Regions from separate parts of the Burkholderia sp. Ac-20353 genome, predicted to be linked through region 2. Evidence: riboswitches for the same ligand, from Rfam matches in the RefSeq annotation. Region 2 holds a riboswitch; the other holds the start of a gene.
What was found. A riboswitch is a leader RNA that binds a small molecule or an ion and turns the genes downstream of it on or off. The one in region 2 is predicted to bind glycine.

Region 1: linked by a shared signal. The riboswitch ahead of G3N94_RS05830 (hypothetical protein) and the one ahead of gcvT (glycine cleavage system aminomethyltransferase GcvT) in region 2 are both predicted to bind glycine.

What each region holds. Positions count from the first base shown of each region.
Region 1 covers NZ_JAAGPL010000012.1:36,535-43,667, reverse strand. Annotated here, with positions in the region: gene G3N94_RS05835 (alkene reductase) at 1-645, shown strand, start outside; glycine riboswitch at 1,113-1,202, shown strand; gene G3N94_RS05830 (hypothetical protein) at 1,352-1,582, shown strand; gene G3N94_RS05825 (low specificity L-threonine aldolase) at 1,776-2,828, shown strand; gene G3N94_RS05820 (branched-chain amino acid ABC transporter substrate-binding protein) at 3,524-4,621, shown strand; gene G3N94_RS05815 (branched-chain amino acid ABC transporter permease) at 4,921-5,871, shown strand; gene G3N94_RS05810 (ABC transporter ATP-binding protein) at 5,890-7,059, shown strand; gene G3N94_RS05805 (ABC transporter ATP-binding protein) at 7,080-7,133, shown strand, end outside.
Region 2 covers NZ_JAAGPL010000172.1:603-7,735, forward strand. Annotated here, with positions in the region: gene G3N94_RS31690 (oxidoreductase) at 94-1,146, shown strand; gene G3N94_RS31695 (hypothetical protein) at 1,276-1,653, shown strand; glycine riboswitch at 1,771-1,874, shown strand; glycine riboswitch at 1,906-2,039, shown strand; gene gcvT (glycine cleavage system aminomethyltransferase GcvT) at 2,124-3,242, shown strand; gene gcvH (glycine cleavage system protein GcvH) at 3,346-3,726, shown strand; gene gcvP (aminomethyl-transferring glycine dehydrogenase) at 3,885-6,812, shown strand; gene G3N94_RS31715 (alginate lyase family protein) at 6,963-7,133, shown strand, end outside.

The DNA of each region.
Region 1 (7,133 bases), on a different contig from region 2:
CAGGAGTATCGGCGTGGCGCCGAAAATGCCATGAAAGCCGGTTTCGACGGTATCGAAATTCATGCGGCTAATGGCTACCTTCCCCATCAATTCCTGTCGCCGACGATCAACCAGCGCGACGATCGCTACGGTGGCTCAGTCGAAAATCGAGCTCGATTCCTGCGTGAAATCCTCGAGCAGGTTTCTGAAGTCGTTCCGCTGAATCGGATCGGGGTTCGGATTTCACCTTTCGCAGCCTACAACAACGTACGGGATCCGGATCCGGCCAAGACATACAAGTACGTCGCCCAGATGCTGGAGGATTTCGGCGTCGCTTATCTGCACATCGGTGACACCAACGGTTGGTTTGATCGCCCCGATCTGCCCAAGATTCTCGATATCGTCCGCCCCGCATACTCCGGGTCCCTGATTGTCAACGGCGGCATCGGCGTCGACACGGCAAAGGCGCTTGTCGAAGATGGGGTGACCGATCTGGTCGCGTTCGGGCGTGCATTCATCGCAAATCCGGACTTGGTGGAGCGTGTGAAAACCGGCTCGCCGATCGCGATGCCTGCTCTGACGGACTGGTACGGTGGCTCCGAGAAGGGTTACGTCGACTATCCAACGCACACGCCGGGCATCGAGAGCGCGTACGCCACGCGCTGACGGTCGCCTGAAATACCGTGTTCAGAGCGTCTTTTCCGTTAGTGCGTGAAAAGATGATTTGGACCGCGAATCTTCAGTGTGGTGAGAAAAACTCGGCTCCAATAGCGAGCTCATCCGGCGTCTCGGCTTCCGATGCTCAATCGGCGGACGAAGGCGCATTGGTGATGGCCTCCAGTTGCGAGGCTGTCGCGGTTCTCAGTATGTACGAGGCCGCGGCAGCCTCGCTTTGTTGCGTAAAGAAAATCCAGAAGAAATCTCGCGGCCTCCGGAAAGTTGTCGCGCAACTGACATCGAAATTCAACATCAAGTGCTGGATGTCGGATCGCAATGGAAAGTTTCCGGGAACGAGAAAAGCTATGCAGCTTCTTGCAAATAGTAAGGAATCCATATGCATTGAGGTTCGAAATATTTGTGCTGTGAGACCTTGTCAGCGTATTTTGACTCCGTTATGTTGGAGGCGTTCTTTCAAATGCAGCACGGGAGAGATCGTCCTTCTCGACGACGCCGACGGAGCAACCGCCCCGGAAACTCTCAGGCAAAAGGACCGTGCAGCGAGAACATCTGGAGAGTGGCGCTTCGTGCGCCCACCGAAGGGGAGCCGTCACCGTCATCGGTGTGCGAGCGAAACTCTCAGGTACATGGACAGATGGGGCATCCGTGTCGACTCCAATAGTCGACGGTGCTCAACATTTGTCTGGACCATGTCATGTCGGGAATCGCCAGAATCGGTGCTGAAGGCATGGGCGTCGCCATCACGGACGCTTCCGCCTGGCAACGCATCCTGTTCAAAACCAGGGCGCGTCGTCGTTTTGCCGTGATGAAAATGTCCTCTCCTCACGAAGAACACTTGCCCGAGCTCGACGCGGAGCTAATGAACAGGCGCTTTGCATTACTGAATTGCGTCAGGCGGGTGTTCGCGCATAACGCATCGCCTTGACTGAACCTTTGGCGCAGGCTCTGAAAAATTGGATCGATCGCCGAATTCGTTCGCCTGAATCGCCGTCTGCGTGCGATCACATTCGATGCGGTGTTTGTGGCCAAAAAGCAGACCATCTGATCAAACGGGCGGTGGCCTCGGAAACTGGAAGCATCAACCAGGCACGATGACGAAACGACGTAAGGAAGTTGACATGAAAGTTACCAAGCGTTCTCCGGCGTTGAACTTCAAGAGTGACAATGTCGCAGGTGCGTCGCCAGAAGTGATCGACGCGATTCTTGCATGCAACTCCGGGCAAGCGAATCCATACGGAGGCGATGACTATACCGCTCGTGTCGTGAGTCGATTCAGCGAGATCTTCGAGCGACAAGTTGACGTCTTTTTGGTGTCGACCGGCACTGCCGCGAATGCGATAAGTCTGAGCGCGATGACACCACCGTGGGGAAAGGTGTTTTGTCATCCAGAAAGCCACATCAATACCGACGAATGTGGGGCCCCGGAGTTTTACACCCATGGCGCAAAGCTTGCTCTCGTTGATGGGCCTCTCGGCAAAATAGAAGTAGCCAAATTTCGCGAAGCGGCCCGCTTCATAGCGGGCGACATCCACACGATGAAGCCGTCTTGCCTGAGTATCACGCAAGCAACGGAAGTGGGCAGCGTATACACACGAGAGGAAATCGGAGCGCTCGGTCAGGTCTGTCGCGAGTCAGATTTGAAGTTTCACATGGACGGCTCGCGATTCGCTAACGCGCTTGTTTCGCTCGGCTGCTCGCCCGCAGAACTGACGTGGAAAGCGGGCGTAGATGCCTTGTCGTTCGGCGCGACAAAGAACGGCGTTCTTGCTGCCGAAGCTATCGTTTTGTTCAACCGGGCACTCGCGCCGGAGGTTGCTTGCCGTCGCAAGAGAGGCGGTCATCTCTTCTCGAAGATGCGCTTTCTGTCGGCTCAGATGGATGCCTACCTGGCGGACGATCTCTGGCTGCGTAACGCTCGAAACGCGAATGACATGGCGCATCGTCTGGGCCTCGGTCTAAGAGAAATGGACGTCGAGATTTTGGGCGGCAGTGGTGCAAACATTGTCTTCTGCCGTTTGCCAGCCTCGGTCATCGAGTCGCTACTGCGGGAAGGGGTCGAGTTCATTCATGATCGATGGGGGCCGAATGTGGTCCGGTTCGTGACGTCATTCGCGACCACGAGCGAGGACATCGATTGTCTCCTTTCGCATTTGAAATGCGCTTCTACCTGATGCGGGAAAACCATCGCTCGGATGACAGTGGGCGAAGCATTCCACAACACCCGGGCCGGAGGGGCGATGAACAGCAAGGCGCCCCCCGCCCTCAATAATTCGGTTGGTTGTACGTCCTGAGAAAGGTGCGGCGCTCAACCGAATGCAGACTGCGGAGCCTCAATTCCAGCGGACTCGTGTCTGCGCTTCGGATGACCCAGGTTCTATCGGGGGATAGGAAAATGGCGTACATATGTATATCCGTTTGGCGCCGTGCGTGATCTGGATCTTGTAGAGAATGAGAACAGTTATAGGCTGGTCGAGATGAGATTGGTGTGGAAGGTCAAATAAGTAGTACTGAAAAATTATCTGATGTCAGATTCAAATGAGCTTCGCTTCGATGTTTGTCCTTAAGGAGGATTTGCATATGAGATGACGAACCGGAAGCATCTCAATGATGGCCAGAGGAGGAGACTCGATCGCGCGTCAGAACGATGCGGGTCGTATGTAGATCACGGTTATTTCAATAGGCGGCGCTCCGGATTGTCGAGGAAGCACGTGAGAACGTTGCGGCAACCGATGGATGCGATACATGGATCGACGATTGAAGTGCGTAACTGCTTGTTGGTCAAACCGCAACATTTCGTGAGGTGGTGAAAATGGGCAAGAGCGAGAAGCTTGGTCGCAGCTTGGCGACTGTAGGATTTGTTGGGGCAATGGTCACGGTGTGCGCTGGAATTGCGCATGCCGACGATACTGTCAAGATTGGCGTGGCGGCTCCTTTGACAGGGCAGGCTGCCTATCAGGGCAAGGATTTGCAGAACGGTGCCCAACTGGCCGTTGACCAAATCAACGCAGCAGGCCTGTTGATTCGAGGTCAGAAGGTCAAGCTTGTACTGGACGCGGAGGACGATGCTGGAGACCCGCGTCAGGCGACTCAGGTTGCGCAAAAGCTTACCGACGCGAAGATCGTTGCCGTGATTGGCCACTTGAATTCTGGTACCACGATTCCTGCATCGAAGATCTACAGTGACGCCGGGATTGTTCAGATCGCGCCGACCGCCACTAACCCTGCATATACTCAGCAGGGCTTCAAGACTACGTATCGCCTGGTTGCGACTGACGCCCGGCAGGGCCCGTCATTGGCGGATTACGCTAGCAAGGTTCTCAAGATAAAAACGGTTGCGATCGTAGACGACGCGACAGCATACGGACAAGGCCTCGCAGTCGAGTTCGAGAAGGGGGCAAAGGCCAACGGCATAAAGGTCGTGTCTCACGACGCGACCAACGACAAGGCGACGGACTTCCGCGCGATCCTCACGAAGATCAAGGGCGAGCGGCCGGATGCCATTATGTTCGGCGGCCTCGACGCGGCCGGTGGACCGTTCGCCAAACAAGCGAGGCAGCTCGGCATGCCGATGAAGATTCTCGCGGGCGATGGCGTATGTATTTCTGATCTGGCCAAGCTTGCTGGCGACGCCGCCAGTAATGTGATTTGCTCGATCGCGGGTGCGCCGCTGGAAAAGATGCCGAAGGGTCCGTCGTTTGCGCAGAGCTACAAGGCGCGTTTTGGCAACGCACCGGTCCTCGCTGCGCCGTTCACCTACGATGCTGTGTATGTGATCGCGGATGCGATGAAGCGAGCACAGTCGACTGCACCTGACAAGATTCTTGCCGCGATGCCATCCACCAACTACCAGGGCGTGCTGGGTGACATTCGTTTCGATTCGAGGGGCGATCTGCGTCAGGGCGTCATTTCGCTCTACAAATATGTCGACGGGAAGCAGATGTTGCTCGACACCGTGAAGTATTGACACTGTCGCGTCACAGAGCCGGACCGGTGTGCGTGCGGGTGATGCGAGCGCACCGGTCGCATGCTCGCTCTTGTCGTGCGTCGGTGGTGATTGGAATTCGAACATATCAGCGGTGAATTGTCGATATCGGGATGTAGTTCGCGTATCAATTTTCGCTTCAGTAATGTATCAGTGCTACTCGACCGCGTTGAACGCACGGCTTGCTGCTGCTTATTTTCAAGAAAGGCGATTGGGCATGAATAAGTTGTCGTGCTCCGCCTGGATTCGTGACGAGGTAGAGAGACTTCTCGGATTGAGCTATGGACATTCTCATTCAGCAATTGCTAAATGGCCTGGTGCTGGGCAGTGTGTACGCCATCATCGCATTGGGCTACACGATGGTTTACGGCATTCTAGGCATCGTCAACTTTGCGCATGCCGACGTGATGATGATCGGCGCGATGGTCGCGCTGTCGGCCATCACCGTGCTGCAAAATCATTTTCCTGAACTGGGCAACGTTGCGACGCTGACGATCGGTTTGGGCATCGCCGCGGTCGTCTGTGCGTTTGTCGGCTTCACGATCGAGCGGGTCGCATATCGGCCGCTGCGCCGCGCGCCGCGTCTCGCGCCTCTGATCACCGCACTCGGTGTATCTATCTTGCTGCAGACGGCTGCGATGATCATCTGGTCGCGCAACCCACTGCCGTTTCCGCAATTGCTGCCGACCGACCCGATCAACGTGATCAAGGCGACCGACACGACGTCGGGCGCCGTGATCTCGGCGACCGAAATCGTGATCATCGCGGTGGCGTTCATCGTGATGGGCGGCCTGCTGTTGCTCGTGCACAAGACCAAACTGGGACGCGCAATGCGTGCGATCGCGGAGAACCCGAACAATGCGAGCCTGATGGGCGTGAACCCGAACTTCGTGATCTCGGCGACGTTCATGATCGGCTCGGCGCTCGCCGCGCTGGCCGGTGTGATGATCGCGTCCGAATACGGCAACGTGCACTTCTACATGGGCTTCATTCCCGGGTTGAAGGCATTCACGGCCGCGGTGCTGGGCGGTATCGGCAACCTAGGCGGCGCAATGGTTGGCGGAATGATCCTCGGCCTGATCGAGCAGCTCGGTGCCGGCTACATCGGCAATCTCACGGGCGGCGTATTTGGCAGTAACTACCAGGACGTGTTCGCCTTTATCGTGCTGATCATCGTGCTGGTGTTCCGTCCGTCGGGCCTGCTGGGCGAACGTGTCGCGGATCGCGCGTAACGGAAGGGGAGCAAGAACATGACATCCATTCAACCGATCGAAACCTCGACGACGCTCGTCGAAGAACGCAACACCGCGAAGACCGTCACCATCGGCATCCTGACCGCGGCGTTCGTGATTGCCGCGCCGATCATCATCGGCGCAGCAGGCGGCAACTACTGGGTCCGCGTGCTCGACTTCGCGATGCTGTACGTGATGCTCGCGCTGGGCCTGAATGTGGTGGTCGGCTTCGCCGGCCTGCTCGACCTCGGCTACATTGCGTTCTACGCGGTGGGCGCATACACGGCAGCGTTGTTGAGCTCGCCGCACCTGACCACGCAGTTCGAGTGGATCGCGAACCTCGCGCCCGGCGGGTTGCATGTGCCGTTCCTGATCATCGTGCCGATCGCGATGGCGATCGCCGCGATCTTCGGGATCCTGCTCGGCGCGCCGACGCTGCGGCTGCGCGGCGACTACCTCGCGATCGTCACGCTCGGCTTCGGTGAGATCGTGCGGATCTTCATGAACAACCTCGACCGTCCGGTGAACATCACGAACGGCCCGAAGGGGATCACGGGGATCGATCCGGTGCACGTCGGCGACTTCAGCCTCGCGCAGACGCACTCGCTGTTCGGCATCCAGCTGCCGTCGGTCTACATGTACTACTACCTGTTCGTGCTGTGCGCACTGCTGGTGATCTGGACCTGTACGCGCCTGCAGCACTCGCGCATCGGCCGCGCATGGGCGGCGATCCGCGAGGACGAGATCGCGGCGAAGGCGATGGGCATCAACACCCGCAACGTGAAGCTACTTGCGTTCGCAATGGGCGCGTCGTTCGGCGGCCTGTCGGGCGCGATGTTCGGCTCGTTCCAGGGCTTCGTGTCGCCGGAATCGTTCACGTTCTGGGAATCGATCGTGGTGCTCGCCTGCGTGGTGCTGGGCGGCATGGGCCATATCCCGGGCGTGATCCTGGGTGCGGTGCTGCTCGCAATCTTCCCGGAATTCCTGCGCTCGACGATGAGCCCACTGCAGCACGCACTGTTCGGTCATGACATCGTCGATACCGAAGTGATCCGCCAGGCGCTGTATGGCCTCGCGATGGTGATCATCATGCTGTACCGCTCGGAAGGCCTGTGGCCGGCGCCGAAGCATGAGGACAAGATCGCGAAACTGGCGAAGCGCGACGTCAGGAAGCCGGTGCGCGCATAAGGACGGGGGAGAATACACACATGAGCAATCCAATCCGACTGTCCGTGAAGGGCGTCAACAAACGTTTCGGCGGC
Region 2 (7,133 bases):
GCAAATCTGCGCACCGGCGCCGTGCCAAAATAGCCGGTCGTCGGCGCCGCCCCGGCGCCCGTCCTTTCGTTTCCGTTGTTGCCAAGGAGTGCCATGTCGTCATTGCTCAAGATTGGTTTGATGGGTTTCGGATTTGCCGGCACGACGTTTCACGCGCCGGTGATCGCGGCGAGCGGCCGCACGCAGGTCGTCGCCATCGCCACCGGCCAGCCGGATCGTGCGCAGGCCGCGTATCCGGACGCTCGCGTCGTGGCCGATCTCGACACGCTGCTGAGGCTCGACGACATCGAGTGCGTGGTGATCGCCACGCCGAACGACACGCACTTCCCGCTCGCGCGCCAGGTGCTCGACGCGGGCCGCCATGTCGTCGTCGACAAGCCCGTGACGCTCACGTCCGACGAGGCGCTCGCGCTCGCGCGGCTCGCGAATGCGCGCAGCCGCGTGTTCGCGCCGTTCCACAACCGCCGCTGGGACGGCGATTTCCTCACCGTGCGCCGCGTGGTCGACTCCGGCGAGCTCGGCCGCATCACCTACGTCGAGTCGCACTTCGACCGCTTCCGGCCGCAACTGCGCACCCGCTGGCGCGAGGAAGCCGCGCGCGGCGGCGGCCTGCTGCTCGATCTCGGCCCGCACCTGATCGACCAGGCGCTCGCGCTGTTCGGTCTCCCGGAAACGGTGAACGCGACGGTCAAGGTCCGCCGCGACAACGGTTCGGCGCCCGATTTCGTGCATCTGCAGCTCGGCTACCCGGACAAGGACGTCGCGCTGCATGCGAGCGCACTGTCGGCGATCGAGCCGCCGCGCTTTACGCTGCACGGCACCCGCGGCAGCTACCAGAAGTTCGGGCTCGACACGCAGGAAGACCAGCTGAAGGCGGGCCTCACGCCCGACCACGTCGAATTCGGCGGCGGCAATCCGCCCGGCGTGCTGCGCGTGCTCGACGGCGACGTCGAGACCGAGCGGCCGGTGCCGACGCTCGACGGCCAGTACGCGGAGTTCTACCGCGCGCTCGCCGCGTCGATCCATGACGGCGCGCCGTTCCCGGTCACCCCGCAGGACGCGGTCGACGTGATGACGATCATCGAGCTCGCCGCGCAAAGCGAGCACGAAGGCCGCCGCCTGCCGTTCGTGCGCAAGACGATCTGAGCCGGCCTGCCCCGCTCGATGCCGTCAGAACAATCCGTTACAAATGGCGCGGGAACGAAAGTCAGCGATACCCGTGTCTGACGCGTTTTTCAAAAAAGTCGATCCGACACCAAACCGCAGGAGAATGTGATGCAACGGTTGATTCGCGCAGCAGTGTGCTGCGCCCTGGTTTCCTCGCTCGCGGCGTGTATCGTCGCGCCGCCGCAGCAAGCTCGTCCGGCGCCGCCGCGCCCCGCACCCGCGCCGCAAGTGAATCCGCAAGTCGTCGGCTACGAGCGCATGCAGCAGATCCAGGGCCGGATCGACAACCTGCACCGCCGGGTCGACGCGCGCGTCAACGGCGGCTACTACCCGCCGCCGTATGGCGCGCAGCTCCATCACCGCCTCGACGTGATCCGCCAGGAATCGAACGACATGGGCGCGCAGCACGGCGGCGGCCTGTCGGGCGACGAGCAGCGCGTGCTGAACCAGGAACTCGACACCGCGGCACGCGCGATCGGCGAGTGACACCGGCGCGAGCCGGGAAAACGGCGGCGGCGCGCAGCCGCCGCTTGTATTGCGCTTGTACCGAAGCGACATTGATTTGCCCAAATTGACAAGGCTTCCGGGCTCGCGTACAGTCGCCCGCACGCGTCGGGAGAGCGCGTGACGGCGTTGCAGCAACGCTGGTCGCGCCGCCGAAGGGGCACACCCGCAAACTCTCAGGCAAAAGGACCGGCCGCGTCGAAGCATCCCGCCTGCGCACGTCGCAGGCCGTGATCTTCGCACTCTGGAGAGCGGCAGTAGCCCGTTGCGCGAATGCAGCGCGGGCAGGCTGCCCACCGAAGGGGCGCGCGTTCGCAGGGCCTGGCCCGCGGCGCAATCTCTCAGGTATCGAGGACAGAGGGGCATATACATGACCGCCCGCAGGCTCATTGCCGCGGCGGTCGGCACATCGCCGTATTGTCCCGCGCGCAAGCGCCTTGCCTAAGGCCTCGATGACTGCACTCAAACATACCCCGCTCAACGCCGCACACCGTGCGCTCAACGCCCGCATGGTCGATTTCGGCGGCTGGGACATGCCCGTCAACTACGGCTCGCAAATCGAAGAACACCAGGCCGTGCGCACCGACGCCGGCATGTTCGACGTGTCGCACATGTGCGTCGTCGATTTCACCGGCAGCCGCGTGCGCGCGTTCTTCGAGCACGCGATCGCGAACAACGTCGGCAAGCTCAAGACGCCCGGCAAGGCACTCTACTCGTGCCTGCTCAATCCGCAGGGCGGCGTCATCGACGACCTGATCGTCTATTACTTCACCGAGGATTTCTTCCGTGTCGTCGTCAACGCCGGCACCGCGGAGAAGGACATCGCGTGGTTCAACCAGCTCAACGAACAGGACGGCTACGGCGTCACGATCACGCCGCGCCGCGATTTCGCGATCGTCGCGGTGCAGGGCCCGAATGCCCGTGAAAAAGCCTGGACGACGATTCCCTCCGCGCGCGCCGCGACGAGCGAGCTGAAGCCGTTCAATGCCGCGCAGGTCGCGGGCACGCCGTTCGGCGATCTGACCGTCGCACGCACCGGCTACACCGGCGAAGACGGTTTCGAAGTGATCGTCCCGGCCGCGCATGTCGAAGCGCTGTGGAACGCACTGCAGCAAAACGGCGTGCGCCCGTGCGGGCTCGGCGCGCGCGACACGCTGCGCCTCGAGGCCGGCATGAACCTGTACGGCCAGGACATGGACGACACCGTGTCGCCGCTCGACGCGGGCCTCGCGTGGACGGTCGACCTGGCGACGCCGCGCGCGTTCATCGGCCGCGACGTGCTCGAGCGCGACGGCTCGCGCGCCGCGTTCGTCGGCCTGATCCTGCAGAAGGAAAACGGCAAGGCGGGCGGCGTGCTGCGCGCACACCAGAAGGTCGTCACGCCGCACGGCGACGGCGAGATCACGAGCGGCACCTTCTCCCCGTCGATGCAGGAATCGATCGCGTTCGCGCGCGTGCCGGCGGCCGTGCAGATCGGCGACATCGTGCAAGTGCAGATTCGCGACAAGCAACTTCCGGCGCGCGTGGTAAAACTGCCGTTCGTGCGCAACGGCAAGGTCCTCGCTGCGTAACGTGCCTGGGGCCGGGCGGCATGGCGCCCGGCGAACCACACCCGGCGCACCGCCACGGTGCGCCAGAACGAAGAATCACACCCTTTCTATTCAGGAGCATCCGATGAGCAACGTCCCGGCCGATCTGAAGTACACCGACGAACATGAGTGGATCCGCGCCGAAGCCGACGGCACGGTGGCGATCGGCATCACCGATCACGCGCAGAGCACGCTCGGCGACATCGTCTTCCTCGAACTGCCGAAGGTCGGCTCGCAGGTGAAGGCAGGCGACGCCATCGGCGTCGTCGAATCGGTGAAAGCCGCGTCGGACATCTACTCGCCGGTGACCGGCGAAGTGGTCGCGATCAACACGGACGCGGCCGATGCGCCGGAAGACGTGAACGGCGACGCGTACGGCACGTGGCTGTTCAAGATCAAGCTCGCGGCCGGCGCATCGACCGACAGCCTGCTCGACGCAGCCGCTTACGAAAAGCTGGTCGGCTAAGCCAACCCTTTACAAATCGCGCGGCGCGCCGGCCCGGCAGCACGGGCCCAGCCCCGCGTGAGGCCCGAGTCAGTGTTGAAGCGCTGGCTCGGGTCGACCGCACAGCATGAGATCAGAGCAAGCGCTGAAGCGCTAACCCTGGTCGACCCAGGACCACCATGAAGCTCGAACACCCGGACCGCCTGATGAACCGCACGCCCCTCTCGCTCGCCGCGCTCGAAACGCACGACGCGTTCGCTGAACGCCATATCGGCCCCGACGCCGCCAGCCAGCAGGCGATGCTCGACACGCTCGGCTTCGCGTCGCGCGCCGCGCTGATCGACGCCGTGATTCCCGCATCGATCCGCCGCGCGGAAACGCTGCCGCTCGGCCCGTTCGCGCAACCGAAGAGCGAAGCCGAAGCGCTCGCCGCGCTGCGCGAGCTCGCGGACAAGAACCAGGTGTTCCGCTCGTACATCGGCCAGGGCTACTACGACTCGCACACCCCGGCAGTGATCCTGCGTAACGTGCTCGAAAACCCGGCGTGGTACACGGCCTATACGCCGTACCAGCCTGAAATTTCCCAGGGCCGCCTCGAGGCGCTCCTGAACTTCCAGCAGATGGTCGCCGACCTGACGGGCCTCGCGATCTCGAACGCGTCGCTGCTCGACGAGGCGACTGCCGCGGCCGAGGCGATGACGCTGCTGCAGCGCGTCGGCAAGCCGAAGACGAACATCTTCTACGTCGCCGACGACGTGCTGCCGCAGACGCTCGAAGTGATCCGCACCCGCGCGCTGCCGGTCGGCATCGAGGTCAAGACGGGCCCCGCCGCCGACGCCGCGCAGTCGAACGCGTTCGGCGTGCTGCTGCAATACCCGGGCGTGAACGGCGACGTGCGCGACTACCGCGCGCTCACCGAAGCGATCCACGCCGCCGGCGGCCACGTGGTCGTCGCGGCCGACATCCTCGCGCTGACCGTGCTGACGCCGCCCGGCGAATGGGGCGCGGACGTCGCGGTCGGCAACACGCAGCGCTTCGGCGTGCCGATGGGCTTCGGCGGCCCGCACGCCGCCTACATGGCCGTGCGCGACGAATTCAAGCGCCAGATGCCGGGCCGCCTCGTCGGCGTGACCGTCGACGCGCAGGGCAAGCCCGCGCTGCGCCTCGCGCTGCAAACACGCGAACAGCACATCCGCCGCGAGAAGGCGACGTCGAACGTGTGTACCGCGCAGGCGCTGCTCGCGATCATGGCGAGCATGTACGCGGTCTATCACGGCCCGCACGGCCTGAAGACGATCGCGCTGCGCGTGAACCGCATCGCGGCGCTCGTCGCGGCCGGCGTGAAGCAGCTCGGCTTCGCGACCGTCAACGACACGTTCTTCGACACGCTGACGATCGATACCGGCGCGCGCACCGCGCAAGTCCACGAATTTGCCCAAGCGAAGCGCATCAACCTGCGCCGCGTGAGCGCCACGCAGGTCGGCGTGTCGGTCGACGAGACGACGACCCGCGGCGACCTCGCCGCCCTGCTCGCTGTGTTCGCGCAGGCCGCCGGCGGCACCGCGCCGGATGTCGACGCACTGGACGCAGGCCTCGCCGGCGTCGCCGCGCTGCCGGCCGGCCTCGAACGGACGAGCGCGTACCTGACGCACCACGTGTTCAACCGCCACCATTCGGAAACGGAAATGCTGCGCTACCTGCGCAGCCTGTCGGACAAGGATCTCGCGCTCGACCGCTCGATGATCCCGCTCGGCTCGTGCACGATGAAGCTGAACGCGACGTCGGAAATGCTGCCCGTCACGTGGCCCGAATTCGGCCGGATCCACCCGTTCGCGCCGGCCGAGCAGACGGTCGGCTACCGCGAGATGATCGACCAGCTCGAGCAGATGCTCGTCGCGGCAACCGGCTACGCAGCCGTGTCGCTGCAGCCGAACGCGGGCTCGCAGGGCGAGTACGCGGGCCTCTTGATCATCCACGCATACCACGCATCGCGCGGCGAAAGCCACCGCGACGTGTGCCTGATCCCGGCATCCGCGCACGGCACGAACCCGGCATCGGCACACATGGCCGGCATGAAGGTCGTCGTCGTCGCGTGCGACGCGCAGGGCAACGTCGACATCGCCGACCTGAAGGCGAAGGCCGACGAGCATGCGAACGACCTCGCGGCGATCATGATCACGTATCCGTCGACGCACGGCGTGTTCGAGCAGAACGTGCGCGAGATCTGCGAGATCGTGCATGCGCACGGCGGCCAGGTGTATGTCGACGGCGCGAACATGAACGCGATGGTCGGCCTGACCGCGCCCGGCCAGTTCGGCGGCGACGTGTCCCACCTGAACCTGCACAAGACCTTCTGCATCCCGCACGGCGGCGGCGGCCCGGGCGTCGGCCCGGTCGCGGTCGGCGCGCACCTCGCGAAGTTCCTGCCGAACCAGCGCTCGACCGGCTACACGCGCGGCGAGGAAGGCATCGGCTCGGTGTCGGCCGCGCCGTACGGCTCGGCATCGATCCTGCCGATCTCGTGGATGTACATCGCGATGATGGGCGCGAAGAACCTGACCGCCGCGACGGAAACCGCGATCCTCAATGCGAACTACATCGCGAAGCGCCTCGCGCCGCACTACCCGGTGCTGTATTCGGGCCCGGGCGGGCTGGTCGCGCACGAGTGCATTCTCGACCTGCGTCCGATCAAGGATTCGAGCGGCATCAGCGTCGACGACGTCGCGAAGCGTCTGATGGACTACGGCTTCCACGCGCCGACGATGAGCTTCCCGGTGCCGGGCACGCTGATGGTCGAGCCGACCGAATCGGAATCGCAGGAAGAGCTCGACCGCTTCATCGCCGCGATGATCGCGATCCGCGACGAAATCCGCGCGGTCGAGGAAGGCCGCGCCGACCGCGAGGACAACCCGCTGCGTCACGCACCGCACACGGCGGCCGTGGTCACCGCGAACGAATGGCCGCACGCGTACTCGCGCGAGCAGGCTGCGTACCCGGTCGCATCGCTCGGCACGAACAAGTACTGGCCGCCCGTCGGCCGCGCGGACAACGCCTATGGCGACCGCAACCTGTTCTGCTCGTGCGTGCCGATGTCGGAATACGCGTAACGCAGGCCGAGCCGGAGCCGCCCGATGGTGCACCGCACCGCACGCAACCCGCGTTGCGTGCGGTTTTTGCATGCGTCGGGTGAACCGGCTCACGTTCGTCCGTCAATCCGGCTAACATCACACGCGATCCAGCCAATGAAGGAGTTCTGCATGGTGCGTACGATGTTTCCGGGACGCGAATCATGGCCCATGCGGCGGCGCACACGCGCCCGCGCGTTCGTGCCGACGCTCGTCGCGTCGCTGTCGATCGCCGCTGCCGGTCTCGGCACGGCGGGCACGGCGCGCGCCGCGATGAATTTTTGCGCGGCGCCCGCGCTGCAG